One region of the Methylobacterium sp. WL69 genome, then DNA from elsewhere that is predicted to be linked to it. Evidence: riboswitches for the same ligand, from Rfam matches in the RefSeq annotation. Region 1 holds a riboswitch; each other region holds the start of a gene.

Region 1 (3,998 bases):
AGCACGGCGGCGAGGAGGCGCGGCTTCCAGCCCTGGTAGTCGCGGGCCGTGGCCTGGCCGACCATGCGGCCCTGAACCACGATCTGGCTGCCGGTCTCGCTCTGGGGTTTCAACAGCACCGGATTCATGTGGACGGACGGCGCCACCCCGGCCGCCCGCGCCTGGAGCGCCTGCGCCCGGCCGATCTCGCCGCCATCGGCGGTGACGGCGGCGTTGTTCGACATGTTCTGCGGCTTGAACGGGCGCACGGCGAGCCCGCGCCGGACGAAGGCCCGGCACAGGCCGGCGACGACGAGGGACTTGCCGACATCCGAGCCCGTGCCCTGGATCATGATGGCGCGGGTCATCGGAGGGTCCTGCGACTGGGGGCGGGCTTCGTCGGATCGGGGACGTGATCAGATCAGCGCCGGATAGACTGGGTCGCCTTCTGCTGCTGATCGAGGACGCTGGCAATCAACGCGTCGCATTCCGGCTTCGGGCCCCGGCACAGAGCCCTCAGCTGGACGACGACCTTGCCATCCTCCTGGACGACCTTGCGGCAGATGTAGGCGGGAAACCGGCCGCCGCTCGGCTTGGCGAACGTCCACAGAATCATGTTGGCCGGATCGTCGACGGCGACGAAACTTGCGTTGTCCAGACTTACGCGGCCGCCGGCCTTCGCCTGGATGTCCCGCACCATCTGCTCGATGGACACGACCTCGTGGCCGCACAGGGCTTCCGCGCTTGCAGGCGCGGGCATTGCCAAGGGACCCACGAGAAGGGAACCCGCGAGAAGCGGCATGAGAACCGTCCTGAGGCGCATCGCTTCAACTCCGAATTGCATCGGACTGATTACGCAACGTCCCCGGCGCGGGATCAAGCGGAAAGCACCGACGCCGGCGGCTTGTGCCTAGAACTCGATCCCCTCCTGCGCCTTCACCCCCGCCGCGAAGTGGTGCTTCACCGAGACCATCTCGGTGACGAGGTCGGCGGCCTCGATGAGGGCGGGTTTGGCGTTGCGGCCGGTGACGATGACGTGGAGGTCGGGCCGACGGGCCCGGAACGCCGCCACCACGGCGTCGAGGGGCAGGTAGTCGTAGCGCAGGGCGATGTTGAGCTCGTCCAGCACAACGAGGCGGATGGTCGGGTCGGCCATGAGGTCTAGCGCCTTGGCCCAGGCGTGCTCGGCGGCGGCGATGTCGCGGGCCTTGTCCTGGGTCTCCCAGGTGAAGCCTTCGCCGAGGGTGTGCCAGTCGATCCGGTCGCCGAAGGCTTTCAGCGCGTGCTTCTCGCCCGTGTCCCAGGCGCCCTTGATGAACTGCACCACGCCGACCCGCCAGCCGTGGCCGAGCGCCCGCAGCATCAGCCCGAGGGCCGCCGTGGTCTTGCCCTTGCCGGGGCCGGTGTTGACGATGAGGAGGCCCTTCTCGATGGTTTTCTCCGCCACCTCGGCATCCTGCACGGCTTTGCGCTTCTCCATCTTTTCGCGATGGCGGTCGGCTTCGGTCATGGGGTCGCTCCGGGCGAGGGATTCGGGAGTTGAGGTTTCACGATCATCGGCAGGCCCGCCACCATGAACACGACGCGGTCGGCCTGCGCCGCCAGGCGCTGGTGCAGGCGCCCCGCCGCGTCGCGGAACCGGCGGGCGAGGGCGTTGTCCGGCACGATGCCGAGGCCGACCTCGCTGCCGACCAGCACCACCGGCCCCGGCGCCCCGGCGCAGGCGGCGAGCAGTTGTACGGTCGCAGCCTCGACATCGGCCTCCGCCAGGATGAGGTTGGTGAGCCACAGGGTGAGGCAATCGACGAGCACTGGGCCTTGCGAGGCGGCGACGGCCTGGGCCAAGTCCATCGGCACGTCCCGGGTGATCCAGTCGGCGGACCGCCGGTCGCGATGAAGCGCGATGCGGCCGCGCATCTCGCTGTCCCAGGCCTGGGCGGTGGCGAGGTAGAGCCACGGCGCCGGGCAGGCCTCGATCAGGCCCTCGGCATGGACGCTCTTGCCCGAGCGCGCGCCGCCGAGAACCAGGGTGGTGTGGGGAGGGGGCTGGGGCATGGCGCATCCTTTAGCCCGAAACGTCATCGTGTGGTCAAAGGCGCGCGAAACGGCGGGGCGGCGCGTTGTCAGGGATCGTGCGACCGCGTAGAAGCTGGGATCGGACGGTGCCCCGGCGACGGGGTGAAAAGGGAATGCGGTGAGGGGCGAGCGCCTTGAAACCGCGGCTGCCCCCGCAACTGTGAGCGGCGACGGGCCTGCCATCGGCCACTGGAGCGATCCGGGAAGGCGGCATGAACCGGACGACCCGCGAGCCAGGAGACCTGCCGTCCGGCACCGGGGACTTCCGTCCTCACCTTCGACCACGGCCGCCGGCGGGGCGGCCAGGAGATCAACCGATGACCACCAACACCCTCGTTCTCACCGGCACCCGCACCAACGAGCGCCTCGGCGCCGTGATGGTCGCCGCGTTCCTCGGCCTCGGCCTCGTGTTCATGGCGGGCTTCGCCCCGGCGATGGCGCTGCACAACGCGGCACACGATTTCCGCCACACCCAGAATTTCCCCTGCCACTGAGCGTTTAGCGCCAGGGTAGACCCCCCATGATCATCCGGCTCGTGTCGGCGGCCCTGGTCGCCGGCTTCCTCGCGGCTGTGGTCGCGACGGGCCTGCAGCTCGCGCTCACCTCGCCGCTCATCATCGTGGCCGAGCGCTACGAGACGCAGGCTTCTGCCTCCGCTCCTACTTTCGCGTCCCTCGTCGTGCGGGTTCACGGCGGGCACGACCACGGCGCGAAGGACCCGGCCGTCTCCGGCGGCGAAACCGCGCCCGAGTGGCAGCCGGGTCCCGGCCTGCCCCGCATGGCGTTCACGGCCCTCGCCACCCTGGTCGGCGGCGTCGGCTACGCCCTGCTGCTCGGCGCGGTCCTCCTCGCCGTCGGCCGCGAGCCGACCCCCGAGACCGGCCTGCGCTTCGCCGTAGCCGGCTTCCTCGCGGTCGCCCTCGCACCCGCCCTCGGCCTGCCGCCGGAACTGCCGGGCATGGAGGCGGCGCCGCTGGCCGACCGTCAGTTCTGGTGGGTGATGACCGCCACCGCCACGGCCATGGGGCTCTACCTCATCGCAGTCCGGCGCACGCCGATCTCCATCGCCGGCGGCCTCGTCCTCCTCGTGGCGCCGCACCTCGCCGGGGCGCCGGAGACGAGCCACGCCGCTTCGGCCCTGCCGGCGGGCTACGCGGCGCAGTTCGCCGCGCGCTCCCTCGGCATCGCCTTCGTGTTCTGGGCGGTGATCGGGCTGGCCTATGGCTGGGCCTGGAGCCTGTTCGGCCGGAAGGCGGCGTCCCATGGCTGAGGACGTCACCCTCTACGTCTGCACCGCCTGCCGCGCGGCCGGCGACCCGGCCGAGCCCCGCGCCGGCGCCCGACTGCTGAGTGCGCTCCGCGACGCGGTGGGCGAGCACGGCCGGCCCGGCCTGCGCATCGAGGGCGTCGAGTGCCTGTCCGTGTGCAAGCGGCCCTGCACCGTCGCCGTCGCCTCGGAAGGACGTTGGACCTACGTCTACGGCGACCTCGACGCCACCGAATCCGCGCGCACCATCCTGGAGGGCGTCGGCCTCTACGGCGAGACGCCCGACGGCATCGTGCCGTGGAAGGCGCGGCCCCCCGAATTCCGCAAGGGCGTCGTCGCCCGCATCCCGCCGCTCGCGGCGCACCCCATTCCGGACGCCGCCGAATGAGCCTCGTCGAAAAAATCCCCTGCACCATCGTCACCGGCTTTCTCGGGGCCGGCAAGACGACGCTCGTGCGCCACCTCGTGGAGAACGCGAACGGCCGGCGGCTCGCCATCATCGTCAACGAGTTCGGCGATCTCGGCTTCGACGGCTCGTTCCTCGCCGCCTGCGGCATCGAGGGCTGCCGGGACGAGGACATCGTCGAGCTCGCCAACGGCTGCATCTGCTGCACCGTCGCCGACGATTTCGTGCCGGCCTTGAACAAGCTCCTCGACCGGGCCGACCCGCCGACCC
Region 2 (3,998 bases), on a different contig from region 1:
CCGGGGTCGTAGGTGAGCGGGTCCACGCTCGTGGTGAGGCCGCCGCCTTCGGACGAGAAGTTGTTGGTGTGCCGGAAGGCGATGTGATTGACGTCGAACCCGGCCAGGAACTCGTTGCGGAACCCGAACACGGTGCCCCGGACCGTGGCGTCGAGGCGGTTCCCGACCTGCTCCTGCTGATGGTAGATCTCGAGGTAGTCCGAGCGGTCGATGCGGCCGGTGGAGCGGTTGAACGCATATTGCTCGACGTCGAGCCACTGGCGCCGGCTCTGGAGCCGGTAGGCGGTGTTGCGCACGGTGATGTCAGCGCTCGGGCTCCACTCGGTCTTGAGCTGGGTCCAGTTGTCCGTCCAGAAGATCTTGGCGTCGCGGACGTTGTAGTTGTTGAACCGGATGGAATCGAGGATCCGACCGTTGACGAGCGGCGTGCCCCAGTAGCGGGCCGGCTCCTGATAGCCGAGGTCATGGCTCAGGGTGAAGGCGAGGTCGGGGGCCGCCTGCAGGGTCAGGGCGCCCGAGACCGCGAGGTTGCGAAAGTCTCCGTCGGGCTGCATCCAGCCGCCGGAGCGGTTGCCGCTGATGTTGAAGCGGTATGCCAGGGCCTCGCCGATGGGACCGCCGGAATCCAGGGCGAGGCGGGCGAGGCCATCGGACCCGACCGCCGCGCGGGCCTCGTTGAGGGGCGTGAACACCGGCTTCTTCGTCACCACGTTGACGACGCCGCCGATGGCCCCGTCGCCGTAGAGCACCGAGGCCGGGCCGCGCAGGACCTCGATGCGCTCGACGTTCCAGGTGTCGAACGGGAAGGTGACGGTGCCGGCCCCCACGTAGAGGCGCGTGCCGTCGTAGAGCTGCTGGATCGAGTTCGGGCCGGCGAACCCGCGGGCCGTGAAGGCGCCGTTGCCGTTGCCGGGGGCCGCCACGGTGGTGATGCCCGTGGCGTTCTCGGTCACGGCCTCGGCGACGGTGTTCTGGCCGCGTCGGCGTGCGGTCTCGCCTGAGATCACATCGACGCTGGCGGGCGTCTCCAGGGGCGTGAGGCCGAGGCGGCTGGCGCCGCGATCCACGTTACGCAGGTTCAGTCCGGTGGGCGCGACGCCGGAGCCCGCCACCGACAGGGTGTCGAGGGTGACGGCGGGCTCCTGTGCCGAAGCGGCGAGGGGCGCAAGAACGACAAGGGGCGCGAGAACGAGAAAGCTTGCCCCGATGCCCCCGTGACCGGGACGGAGGGAGGGCAGGGCGGAACGCGGGAAGAACGACATAAGGGTGAGGACAGTCCGAGGGTACGCGTCGCTCGCACCGACGCTCCGACGACACCTAAAACGAATGTTATAATGTTACAATCGCTTTGTCCCGGCATCGCTTGACCGTGCTGCGACGCGCGAACGCCATGGCCGCTGGGAAGCGGCACGCGATCACGGTCGACGGGCAGTTGGGGCGGTGGCGCGGGCAGGCACATGCGGAAACGGCGTGCGCGCGCGAAGGCGCGATGTGGCACGTCACCGCGAACTGGGCCGATGCACTCCGCCCACGGCGGACGCCTCGACACCCACCAGGACACCCCGCCCGATGCGTTTCGCGTGTGACCACGACTGACGGCAGGTCTCCTGGCTCGCGGGTCATCGCCCTCTCATCGTCTTCCCAGATCCTCGCGGGTCCAGTGACGTGTTGATGATGGGCTCGCCGCTTACAGTTGCGGGGGCAGCCACGGCATCGGAGCAAAGCCCCTCACCGCGTTCCCTTTTGATCCTCCGGGGAGGAACCGTCGCCCTCAAGCTAGGCCGGGGCCGGACATCCCGTCAACCCGAGCGCGGCAAGGCCTCTGCACGGGCTCGGAGACACGGCTGCCACGCAAGGCGCTCGTTGGCACAGGGTCTCAGGGGACGGAACCGTTTCCGGCATCGGCAGCCAGCCGGTCCTGGAGGCGCCAATGGGTCGTGTCACGGTAAGCGGACCACAGGTCGTTGTAGCGGTCACCCCACGACGCAAGCTCCGTCGGCCTGCCGCTGTCGACGAGCAGGCGTCCGCCACGACCACGATGTGATCGGCCTGCGCGATCGTCAGGCCTGCGGCCGATCCCACGGGCATCAATGAGCTTCGGACTGCCACCGTGCATCCGGTCGGCGATCCTGAAGGGGGTCCCTGCAACGGGAACCGAACGAACATGGAATCGGTGATTGACCTCTGATTAGAGTTATTCTAATTCAGAACGGAGCGGGCAGCTGGGCTGCCCATCCGACCGGGAGAGACACGATGCCGAGCAACCACAGCGCCGCCTGCGAGAGCTGCCGCTTCTTCGACGACCACAAGCTCAACGGCGGCGTGGCGGCCGGCGACGCGGGTCTGTGCCGCTTCAACCCGCCCGTGAGCCAGCCCGAGCCGAAGTCCCCGGGCCTGTGGCCGGTGGTGGCCTCCAAGGATTGGTGCGGTCACTTCACCGCCGAGATGACCGCCGCCGAATAGGCGCGTTCTCCCTCACGCAGCCTGGAGCCGGTGCGAGAGCACCGGCTTTTTGCGTTCGGGACCGGGCCGGAGTCGCGGGAGCCGGATTCCCGCGGCGGTGATGCGCGGCGGTCATGATCCGGTCACCTTCGCATCCGATGGCGAAGCATCACGGCACGGGGCGACGACCGCGTGCGGCCCGGTGGCGCTCCTTCAGGCGGCTCCGGCGGGTCGGCACGGCATCGGCTTCATGGCGCCCCCCGGCAGGTTTTCGAAGTTTGAGGATACCCAACGCATGATCGACCGATCGACCCTCGCCGCTCTGGCCGGCCTGACCCTGGCCGCGCTGCCCGGGTCCGCCCTGGCCGCCACGCCCAACGACGCGACCGGGACCTACCTCACAGAGGATGGCCGTGCCCGCATCCGTGTCGAGAAGTGCGGCCCGCAGAACACCAACCTGTGCGGCTACGTCGTCTGGTTGAAGGTGCCCCTGAACGACAAGGGCCAGCCCCGCGTCGATTTCAAGAATCCCGACACCAAGAAGCAGGCCCGCCCGTCGCTCGGTCACCAGCTCATCATGGGCCTGAAGCCGGATGCTGATGCGCGCTACGCCGGCAAGATCTACAATGCCGACGAGGGCAAGTTCTACGACGTGACCATGTGGGCCGATCAGCCCACCGAGCTGTCTGTGCGCGGCTGCATGCTCGGCTTCCTGTGCGGATCGCAGACCTGGAGCAAGGTCAACGACGTCGTTCCGGGCCAGCTCACGGCGGCGACGAACCAGCCGGGCGGACCCCGGTCCGATGCGGAATGGGCCCCCAAGGCCGCGGCTCCGAAGCCCGGAGCAAAGCCGGCCGCAGCCCCCGGCGCCGCGCCCGCGGCGCCCGCCGCGGAGTAGGCTCTCGCGTCGTCCGGATCGGGCGACAAGGTCAGGCGGACAGATTCGAGCCGGCTTCGCCCCGCGGAACCGGCTTTTTCGGATCTGGATCAGTCCACCAGGGCCGCGTAGGTCAGCACCCGCAATTCGCGCCGGATCGGCAGGGCCGAGGACGGGATGAGCTGGGCCAGGAGAACCACCGCGAGGTCCTCGGCCGGGTCGACCCAGAACGCGGTGCTGGCGAGCCCGCCCCAGGCGGCTTCGCCCGGTGTCCCGACGATCTGCGCCCGGGCCGGATCGAGCATCACAGAGAAGCCGAGGCCGAAGCCGATGCCCGTGTAGGCCGTCTCGGAGAAGCGCGGCTGGCCCATGGCGGCAAGATCGCCGTCGAGGTGGTTCGCGAGCATGAGCGCGACGGTCTTGCGCCCCAGGAGCCGCACGCCGTCGAGTTCCCCGCGTCCGAGCAGGAAGCGGCAGAAGCGCATGTAGTCCCCCGCCGTGGAGACGAGGCCGCCGCCGCCCGAGGCCACCACCGGGGGCGACGCGAACCGACTGCCGACGCAATCGTCGTAGAGCTTGAGGCTGCGCTCGCGAAACAGGCTGTAATTGGCCGCGAACCGCTCGATCTTCTCAGGTGGAACGAAGAAGTCCGTGTCGATCATGCCGAGCGGCCGGATGA
Region 3 (3,998 bases), on a different contig from region 1:
GGCCCGCAAGGGTTTGGCCGCCGGCATCACCTCGGCCAGCCGAGCGTCGAGGTCCGCGACCATCGCCTCGCCGCGCGCCGGGTGCCCGAGGGCCGCGGCGACGGTCCGGATCTGGGCCCGCACCCCCTCGAAGTCGTTGGGTACGCCGAGTTCGAGAAGGGGGAAGCCGACGCGCTTGAGCAGGCCCACCGTGGTCCGCGTCGTGAAGGCACCGGCAACGACGAGGTCGGGCCGGAGGGCGACGATCTCCTCCGACAGGCCGCGTGTCACTGCGATGCCCGTCGCCTCCCGCGCGACGGTCGAGCCGCGTGGGTCATGGGCGAGGTAGGTCACGGCGGCGACCTGATCGCGGTCGGCAAGCCGAAGGACGAGCTCGTCCGCGCAGAGGTTCATCGAGACGACGTGCCGGGGTCCCCCGGATGCCGGGGCGGCCATCCCAGCGGCAATCGACCAGATTTGGCTGACCGCCAGCATCGCCGTTAGGACCGCGAAGCCGGACCGTCGTGCCATCGGCGGTCTCAAAACGCGGTCAGGCGGACGCCGCCGTACACGGCGAGGCCTGCCCCGAGGAAGCCGGTGGGGTTCTCGTAGCGGCGGTCGAATAGGTTATCGACCCGCCCAAACACGCTCACCGTCTCGCTGACGTCGTAGTTCACCGCGAAGTTGACCAGGGTAAAGCCCGGGTTCTTGAGCCGGGCCACCGAGAAGTCGCGGTTGCCGTCGACGAAGTGGCCGAGCACGATCACGGTCCCGCTGACGGTCAGGCCCGGGAGGGGGGTCCAAAAGGCTGTCGCGCTGCCCTTGTGGCGGGGCCGTCGCAGGAGCTCCTGGTTGGTGATCTCGTTCTTGGTCACCGTGTTGGTGTAGTCGACCCGGCCCGTAAGGGTATCGGAGAACCGGACAGCGACGAAGGCTTCCGCCCCGTACGATTCGGCCCGGCCGACGTTCTCGTTCGAGGTGAACGTCGCGTTCGAGGTGATGAGGTTCTTGAAGTCGTTGGCGTAGTAAGTCGCGCCGACGAGGACGCGGTCCCCCAGGGGCTGCTCGATGCCGGCGTCGTAGCCGAGGCTCTCCTCAGGCCTGAGGTTCGGGTTGGCGAAGAAGTTCGAGGCCGGGAAGCTCTGGAACAGCTGGCTCAGGGTCGGCGCCTTGAAGCCGGTGCCGACGCTACCTTTGATCCGGGTCTCGGTGAAGGGCAGAATGTAGCTCGGCGCGACGCGGAAAGTGGTGGCCGGCCCGAACGCGTCGTTCTCGTCGTGGCGGATGTTGGCCACGAACGCCGCCCGCTCGAAGGGCGTTAGCTGCACCTCCCCGTAGCCGGCCGTGTTGCCGTTCCTCGCCCGCAGGTTGCCGGCCCCGAACGGGCTCGGGTCGGTGGTCGACAGGCTCTCGTCGTCACGCTGCGCCCCGAACAGGATCAGATTGCCGGGCGAGAGCTGGTAGTCCCCGCGGTACTCGTAGCGCGTGCGCTCGCCCAGGCCCGTTGTCGCGTCCGGCGTGGCAAGGGGGTCTAGGGGGCCCTGCTGTCTGTTGAACAGGTTCGAGTAGTTGATGGCGAAGAGGTTGTGGAAGCCGGCGAACGGCGTCCATTCGGCCTCGTTGCGGGTGAAGACCTGCTGCACGTCGGCGGCACTCCGGAACGCCGCCGGGAAGGCCGGGAAGGTGCTGAAGTCGGTGCCGGTGAACAGGAGGCGGGAATTGATGAAGCGCGTCACCGAGTTGATGCGGAAGGTGTCGGTGAACTGGTAGCCGAACTTCGCCGAGACGGTCTCGTTGTCGTAAAAATTCGGATGGATCGCCCGGCCGAGCGGGACGAGGTTCGGCGGCGTCACCGGCGTCGCGGCCGCACGGAAGTGCTGGATCGAGACCGAATAGTCGAAGCCGTCCTCCGACCCGCTGATCCTGCCGCTTTGGTTGAAGGTACCGAACGAGCCGCCCTCGATCCGCGCGGTGGCCCTGGCCGGTCCCTCGCCACGCTTCGTCGTGAAGGAGACCGCGCCTCCAATGGCGTCGCTGCCATAGAGGCCGCTCTGGGGACCCCTGAGCACCTCGATGCGGGAGAGGTCGTCGGTCAGGAGTTGCCCGAAGTCGAAGGAGCCGTTCGGGTTCGACGGGTCGGTCGCGTCGATGCCGTCGATGAGCACCTTCACGTGGTTCGAGTTCGAGCCGCGAATGAACACCGAGGTCTGACCGCCCGGGCCGCCGGTCTGCACGACGTTGAGGCCCGGTACCTGCTGGAGGGCATCCGGGACGGTGCGGCGCTGCTGGGCCTCCAGGGTGGCGGCGGTGAGCACGGTGACGCTTGATCCGACCTGGTCGACGGGCGTCGGCACGCCGGTGGCGGAGACGGAAAGCTCGGAGAGCGTGACGGCCGCCTCGGCCCCGCGCGGGACATCGGCGAAGGGGGCGGCGGCCTGTTGCGCGAGCACGGGACCGGAAAGGGCGGCGCAGGCGAGCGCGAGCGTGCGCAAGCACGCGGTTCGGGAAGGAAAGGACACGGGACAAGCCTCGGGCGACGTCTGTGGCACGTCACCGCGAACGAGGCCTGGGCGCTTGCCTGCCGTTAGGGCAGCCGGGCGCCTCGACACCCATCAGGACACCCCGCCCGATGCGTTTCGCGTGTGACCACGACTGACGGCAGGTCTCCTGGCTCGCGGGTCACCGCCCTCTCATCGTCTTCCCAGGCCCGAAGACCCAGTGACGTGTTGATGATGGGCTCGCCGCTTACAGTTGCGGGGGCAGCCGCGGCTTCGGGAAGGCCCTTTCGGACCTCATCCTCACCGCGTTCCCTTTTGATCCTCCGGGGAGGAACCGTCGGACATACAGGACCTGAGGGAATGGCCCAGCGTCAATGTCGCTTCGGGGTTTTCCGCCCTGTGTGTTCATAACGTTACAAGTCGGGCCTCGGGGTCGATGGCATTCGGTTCGGACCGCGGCAGTCCCCAGCCCTTCACCAGGCCGTAGACCGCAGGGATTACCACGAGGGTCAGGACGGTCGACGAGACCATGCCGCCGATCATGGGGACCGCGATCCGCTGCATAACCTCAGAGCCCGATCCGGTGCTCCACAGGATCGGCAGGAGCCCGGCCATGATGGCGACCACCGTCATCATCTTCGGACGCACCCGCTCCACCGCGCCGATCATGATGGCCCTCCGCAGGTCGGCACGGGTGAGTGCCCGTCCGGCGCGGTCGCATCCGGCCCGGATCTCGGCCAGCGCATGATCGAGGTAGACCAGCATGATCACCCCGGTCTCGGCCGCGACGCCTGCCAGTGCTATGAAGCCGACGGCCACCGCCACCGACAGGTTGAAGCCCATCCACCACATCAGCCAGACCCCGCCGACGAGCGCGAACGGCAGCGACAGCATCACGATCAGGGTCTCGGTCAGTCGACGGAAGTTGAGGTACAGCAGCAGGAACACGATCAGCAGCGTCAGCGGCACCACGACCTTGAGCCGGGCCGTCGCCCGGTCGAGGTACTCGACCTGACCGCTCCACTGCACGAGGGTACCCTGCGGCAGGCTCACCTCTTTGGCGACCGCCGCCCGCGCCTCGGCGACGTAGCCCCCGAGGTCGCGACCGGCGACGTCGACGTAGATGAAGACCGCGAGTTGCCCGTTCTCGGTCCGGATCTGGGTCGGGCCACGGTTCAACTGAACCTTGGCGACCTCACCGAGCGGTACCGTGCCCCCACCCGGGATCGGCACCTGAACCTCGGAGGCGATGGAGCGCGGGTCGGAGCGGAAGGCGCGCGGGTAGCGTACGTTGACGGTGTAGCGCTCGCGGCCCTCGACGGTGTTGGTGACGCTCTCGCCGCCGAGCGCCATCCCGATCACGTCCTGCACGTCGCCGACGGTCAGCCCGTACCGGCCCAGCGCCTCGCGGTCGGGGGTGATGTCGAGGAAGTAGCCGCCCTGCACCCGTTCGGCGTAGGCGCTCGACGTGCCCGGCACCGCCTTCACCACCGCCTCGACCTGGCGGGCGACCTTCTCCAT
Region 4 (3,998 bases), on a different contig from region 1:
AAACGGTTGGTCAGGCTGGAAGTGGATCGGGTCAAGGAGGTTGTGGCCACCGACGATCAGCAGCCCTACCGCGAATAGAACCGGACGTGGCAGGCCGATCATGGCCGCGAGGACGATCATGCAGACGCCGATGCACCAGATCACCTGCAGCCAGAGCGTTGGAATGGCCACGCCCCAGTACAGTTCCGACAGGTAGATAACCTCCAGTGCCATTAGAACAAGGCCACGCTTCAGCAGGTAGGCTCGCGTCTCCGACAGCGTGTGCCTCGTGCCGAACAGGAAGGCTGCCACGCCGGTCAGCGCGATGAAGATGGGCGCGCACAGGCTGACGACGAGGCGGGCCAGGGCCACGGCTGTCAGGGTGGTCCGGGCGTCGACCGGGTCGGCCACGGGAACGTGGAGGAACCAGGTCTCGCGCAGGTGGTCGAGGAGCATCAGCACCATCACCAGCCCTCGCAGGGCATCGATCGAGGCGATGCGGCTGGACACGGCCGGTGCGCAGGCCGACGCCTCAGGTTTTCCCGGACGCTCGCCCATCAGAACCGCGCCGTCATGCTGACGGTGACCCGCCGCGGCTCGCCGACGCCGACCCAGAAGGTGTTGTAGGAGCGCTCGTAGTAGGTCTCGTCGAAAATGTTGTCGACGTTCAGGCCGAAGCGCAGATTCTCGTAGCGGTAGTAGGCCAGCGCGTCTGTCAGGATGTAACCGGGCAGCCGGAAGCTCTCGACTCCGCTGTCGCCGAGTCGCGAGCCGACGGCCCGGAACCCACCGCCAATACCAAAACCCTTCCAGTCGCCGGCCTGGACCTCGTAGATGCCGAGCAGGGAACCGCTGTGGCGCGGGATGTTGAGGAGGGGTGACCCGGGACGCAGCACCTCGTCGCGGGTGACGGCCGCGTCGATGAAGGCGTAGCCGCCGATGACCCTGAACTCAGGCGTGACCTGTCCGACCAGGCTCACGTCGAAGCCCTGGCTGCGCACGGCCCCGGCGGCGATCTGGAAGAAGAAGTCCGCCGGATCGGTGGTGAGCACGTTCTCCTTCTCGATGTGGAAGGCGGCGCCCGTCACGCTGAGGCCGTCGAACAGGTCGAGCTTGGCCCCGACCTCGTAGGCGAACCCGGTCTCGGGAGCGAAGGGCCGCGTCGCGCTGTCGAAGCCGGTATTGGGGCGGAACGAGGCGGCGACATTGCCGTAGAGCGCCAGGAACGACAGCGGCTGGTAGACGAGGCCGGCCCGCGGCGAGAACCCGGTGCGGTCCTGCTCGGTGCGCTCGCCCGCGACCTTGTCCCGGAAGGTCTGGTTGTAGAAGTCGGTTCGGTTGCCCAGCAGCAGCTTCCATTCCGGGCTGAGGGCGATCTGGTCCTGGAGGTAGACGGCTGTGTTGCCGACGTTCTCGCTGGCGCCGTAGCGGCGCGTGAACGAGGGCTTGGCCTGCCCGTAGACCGGGTTGAACAGGTCGATGGCGAAGGGGTCGAGGCGCGGGGTCGAGCGCAGAAGGTTCTCGGTGCTGTTGTAGCGCTCGTGCTCCAGGCCGAGCAGCAGGGTGTGGGCGATGGGCCCGGTCTCGAAGCGCCCGACGAGTTCGGCCTGGCCGATGGCAACGCCCCAGGTGAAGTCGTGCTGGCGGAACTCGCGCAGTAGCGTGCGCCCGTCGTCGAGGATCCCGGTCGCGCCGGTCTGCAGGCCGGTGAGGCTGCCGGTGTTGAGGTGGGTGGCGACACGCAGTTGCCAGTCGGTGTTGAAGGCGTGCTCCAGACGGACCTGCAACAGAGCGCTCTCGGACACGGAATCGTCGCCCGGCTCGCCGAAGAAGCGTGAGCGCGGGACGAGGCCGAGGCGGTTGTTCACCGCGACGGTGCCTCGGTCGAAGGTCTGGCGGTTGCGCAGGTACTGCGCCTCGAAGATGATCTTGGTGTCGGGCGTCACCTGCCAGCTCACCACGGGCGCCAGGAGCACTCGGTCGCCGTCGACGAAATCGCGAAAGCTGTCCTGGCGGGCGAGCGCGCCGTTGAAGCGGTAGAGCACGCGGCCGTCCTCGCTCAGCGCCCCGCCGGCATCGACCGTGGTGCGGGCGGTGCCGAAGCTTCCGAACAGTGTGCCCATCTCGACGAAGGGCCGGGCCACGGGCTGCTTGGTGAGGATATTCACGGTCCCGCCCGGATCGCTGCGGCCATAGAGGGCGCCGGCCGGGCCCTTCAGGACCTCGATGGACTGGACGTTCTGGGTGTCGGGGGCGCCGTTGTAGCCGCGGGCGATGTTGAACCCATTCTGGAAGATATCCTGGGTTGCGAAGCCTCGCACCGAGTACAGGGCGAGGTTCTGGGCGCCGAAGTCGTTCTGCTTGCCGACCCCGGGCACGTAGTCGAGGGCGCGCTCGACCCGGGTCGCGGCGGTGTCGACCAGGACCTCCCGGGGCACAACGTCGACCTGCTGCGGCAGGTCGCGGCGCGGCGTCACCGTCTTGGTGCCGCTGTAGAGCTCCGGCACCCGATAGGTCGGCGTGGCGGTGAGGGTCCCCTCGACCGACAGCGCATCGAGCACCACGGCGGTCTCCCTGGCGGGCGCCCCCTGGGCGGCCACGGCGGTGGGGATCGCGCAGGACAGGGCCAGCACGGACATCAGCGGGATGGACGGTGAACGGGACACGTTGATGGGCCTCGGGCGACGGCAGTGGCACGTCACCGCGAACGAGGCCGAACCACGCGCAGCGCGCATGCTTCCGCACCCGCCGGGGCACCCCGCCCAGCGTGTCTCGCGTGTGACCACGACTGACGGCAGGTCTCCTGGCTCGCGGGTCATCGCCCTTCACCGTCTTCCCGAGCGAGGCCGCTCAGTGACGTCGGTGGCGAAGGGCTCGCCGCTTACAGTTGCGGGGGCAGCCGCGGCGTTGGGGCTACCCCCGCACCGCGTTCCCTTTTGATCCTCCGGGGAGGAACCGTCACGGCCGAGCTAACATGCCGACGCCCATGCCCGTCAACGGACCAAGTGCAATGCACGAGGGGTTATGCCCTGCCGGCAACACTTGGGAACACGGATCGCACGCTGCGTCCGTCAGGTCAGGACCTCGACCTGCTGCGGCGGCAAGCTACGCCACCAAGCGTCCGGGGATTGGAAAACCTCGTAGGTGAACCGGAGGACCTCATCCGGCTGGCGATGCGACGGGTCCACGCGACCACGCTCCGCGTTGCGGACTTTCAGGACCTCCCACGGCACGTCGAACACTTTCCACTCCACGGTGAGCCCGTGTCGGGCGACGATCCCGAGCTCGCGCTCGAACACGGGTCTGGTGAGATGTGTGTCCGCCATCACCACGCTGAAGCCGTTCGTCAGGGCGGCATCCAGGGCCGCTTCCTTGACCCGGTGCAGGACGTCCCGGGCCGCATCGTCATGTGAGCCCTGCCTGAGTTCCCAGTAGACCTGCCGGTGCGGCGGCCAGAGCGTCTGACGGAAGTCGTCGAGGGTGAGGTGGACCCAGCCGTCGAGCGGATCGAAGCGGCGGGCGTAGGTCGTCTTACCCGCACCCGGGCAGCCGATCAGGCCGATCACCCTCTGGGGTGCCCCCGGACGATTCCTGCCGGGCACCGTCCGGGTCACGGTCAGGCCGTCGCCTCCGCATCCTCGTCGTCGCTCGCCGAGCCCTCGATGATCTCGCCGCGCAGGTAACGAGCCTGGGCCTCAGCGACGCGGCGTGCGCCCTGGGCGTGGCGGGTCGATACCGTGCCGCCGGGCGCCTCGGGCCCGCCGCGCTTGATCGCCACGAGTTCCGGATCACCCCAATGGTCGAGCATCGCCTGGAACGCTTCGTAGCGGTCGGTATCGAAGGCGATGCGGTCGCCCATCATGTTCTTGTAGGGGTGCGCCGGGTGCAGGCCGGCGCAGGGGACCCAGCCCGCCGGGATTGGCGTCGTGGCGGCATGGGTCCGACCGCTGCGCAGGAGCTTGGGCAGCACGTGCGTATGCGGACCTTCAGGACTGGTACCGCCGGGACCAGGGATCGGG

The links. A riboswitch is a leader RNA that binds a small molecule or an ion and turns the genes downstream of it on or off. The one in region 1 is predicted to bind cobalamin.
Region 2: it holds a riboswitch for cobalamin, as region 1 does, so the genes downstream of both, FV218_RS16745 (TonB-dependent siderophore receptor) here and FV218_RS08470 (CbtB-domain containing protein) in region 1, are expected to answer to the same signal.
Region 3: it holds a riboswitch for cobalamin, as region 1 does, so the genes downstream of both, FV218_RS00370 (TonB-dependent receptor) here and FV218_RS08470 (CbtB-domain containing protein) in region 1, are expected to answer to the same signal.
Region 4: it holds a riboswitch for cobalamin, as region 1 does, so the genes downstream of both, FV218_RS05915 (TonB-dependent siderophore receptor) here and FV218_RS08470 (CbtB-domain containing protein) in region 1, are expected to answer to the same signal.

What each region holds. Positions count from the first base shown of each region.
Region 1 covers NZ_VRUZ01000020.1:30,756-34,753, forward strand. Annotated here, with positions in the region: gene FV218_RS08450 (cobyric acid synthase) at 1-347, opposite strand, end outside; gene FV218_RS08455 (hypothetical protein) at 401-739, opposite strand; gene cobO (cob(I)yrinic acid a,c-diamide adenosyltransferase) at 890-1,489, opposite strand; gene cobU (bifunctional adenosylcobinamide kinase/adenosylcobinamide-phosphate guanylyltransferase) at 1,486-2,034, opposite strand; cobalamin riboswitch at 2,123-2,320, shown strand; gene FV218_RS08470 (CbtB-domain containing protein) at 2,373-2,549, shown strand; gene FV218_RS08475 (CbtA family protein) at 2,576-3,325, shown strand; gene FV218_RS08480 (DUF1636 domain-containing protein) at 3,318-3,710, shown strand; gene cobW (cobalamin biosynthesis protein CobW) at 3,707-3,998, shown strand, end outside.
Region 2 covers NZ_VRUZ01000071.1:4,974-8,971, reverse strand. Annotated here, with positions in the region: gene FV218_RS16745 (TonB-dependent siderophore receptor) at 1-1,262, opposite strand, end outside; cobalamin riboswitch at 1,580-1,782, opposite strand; gene FV218_RS16740 (hypothetical protein) at 2,254-2,463, shown strand; gene FV218_RS16735 (DUF2147 domain-containing protein) at 2,738-3,340, shown strand; gene FV218_RS16730 (serine hydrolase domain-containing protein) at 3,430-3,998, opposite strand, start outside.
Region 3 covers NZ_VRUZ01000001.1:72,104-76,101, reverse strand. Annotated here, with positions in the region: gene FV218_RS00375 (ABC transporter substrate-binding protein) at 1-435, opposite strand, end outside; gene FV218_RS00370 (TonB-dependent receptor) at 519-2,471, opposite strand; cobalamin riboswitch at 2,619-2,831, opposite strand; gene FV218_RS00365 (CusA/CzcA family heavy metal efflux RND transporter) at 2,883-3,998, opposite strand, start outside.
Region 4 covers NZ_VRUZ01000012.1:38,695-42,692, reverse strand. Annotated here, with positions in the region: gene FV218_RS05920 (heparan-alpha-glucosaminide N-acetyltransferase domain-containing protein) at 1-537, opposite strand, end outside; gene FV218_RS05915 (TonB-dependent siderophore receptor) at 537-2,645, opposite strand; cobalamin riboswitch at 2,755-2,954, opposite strand; gene FV218_RS05910 (AAA family ATPase) at 3,051-3,545, opposite strand; gene FV218_RS05905 (hypothetical protein) at 3,596-3,998, opposite strand, start outside.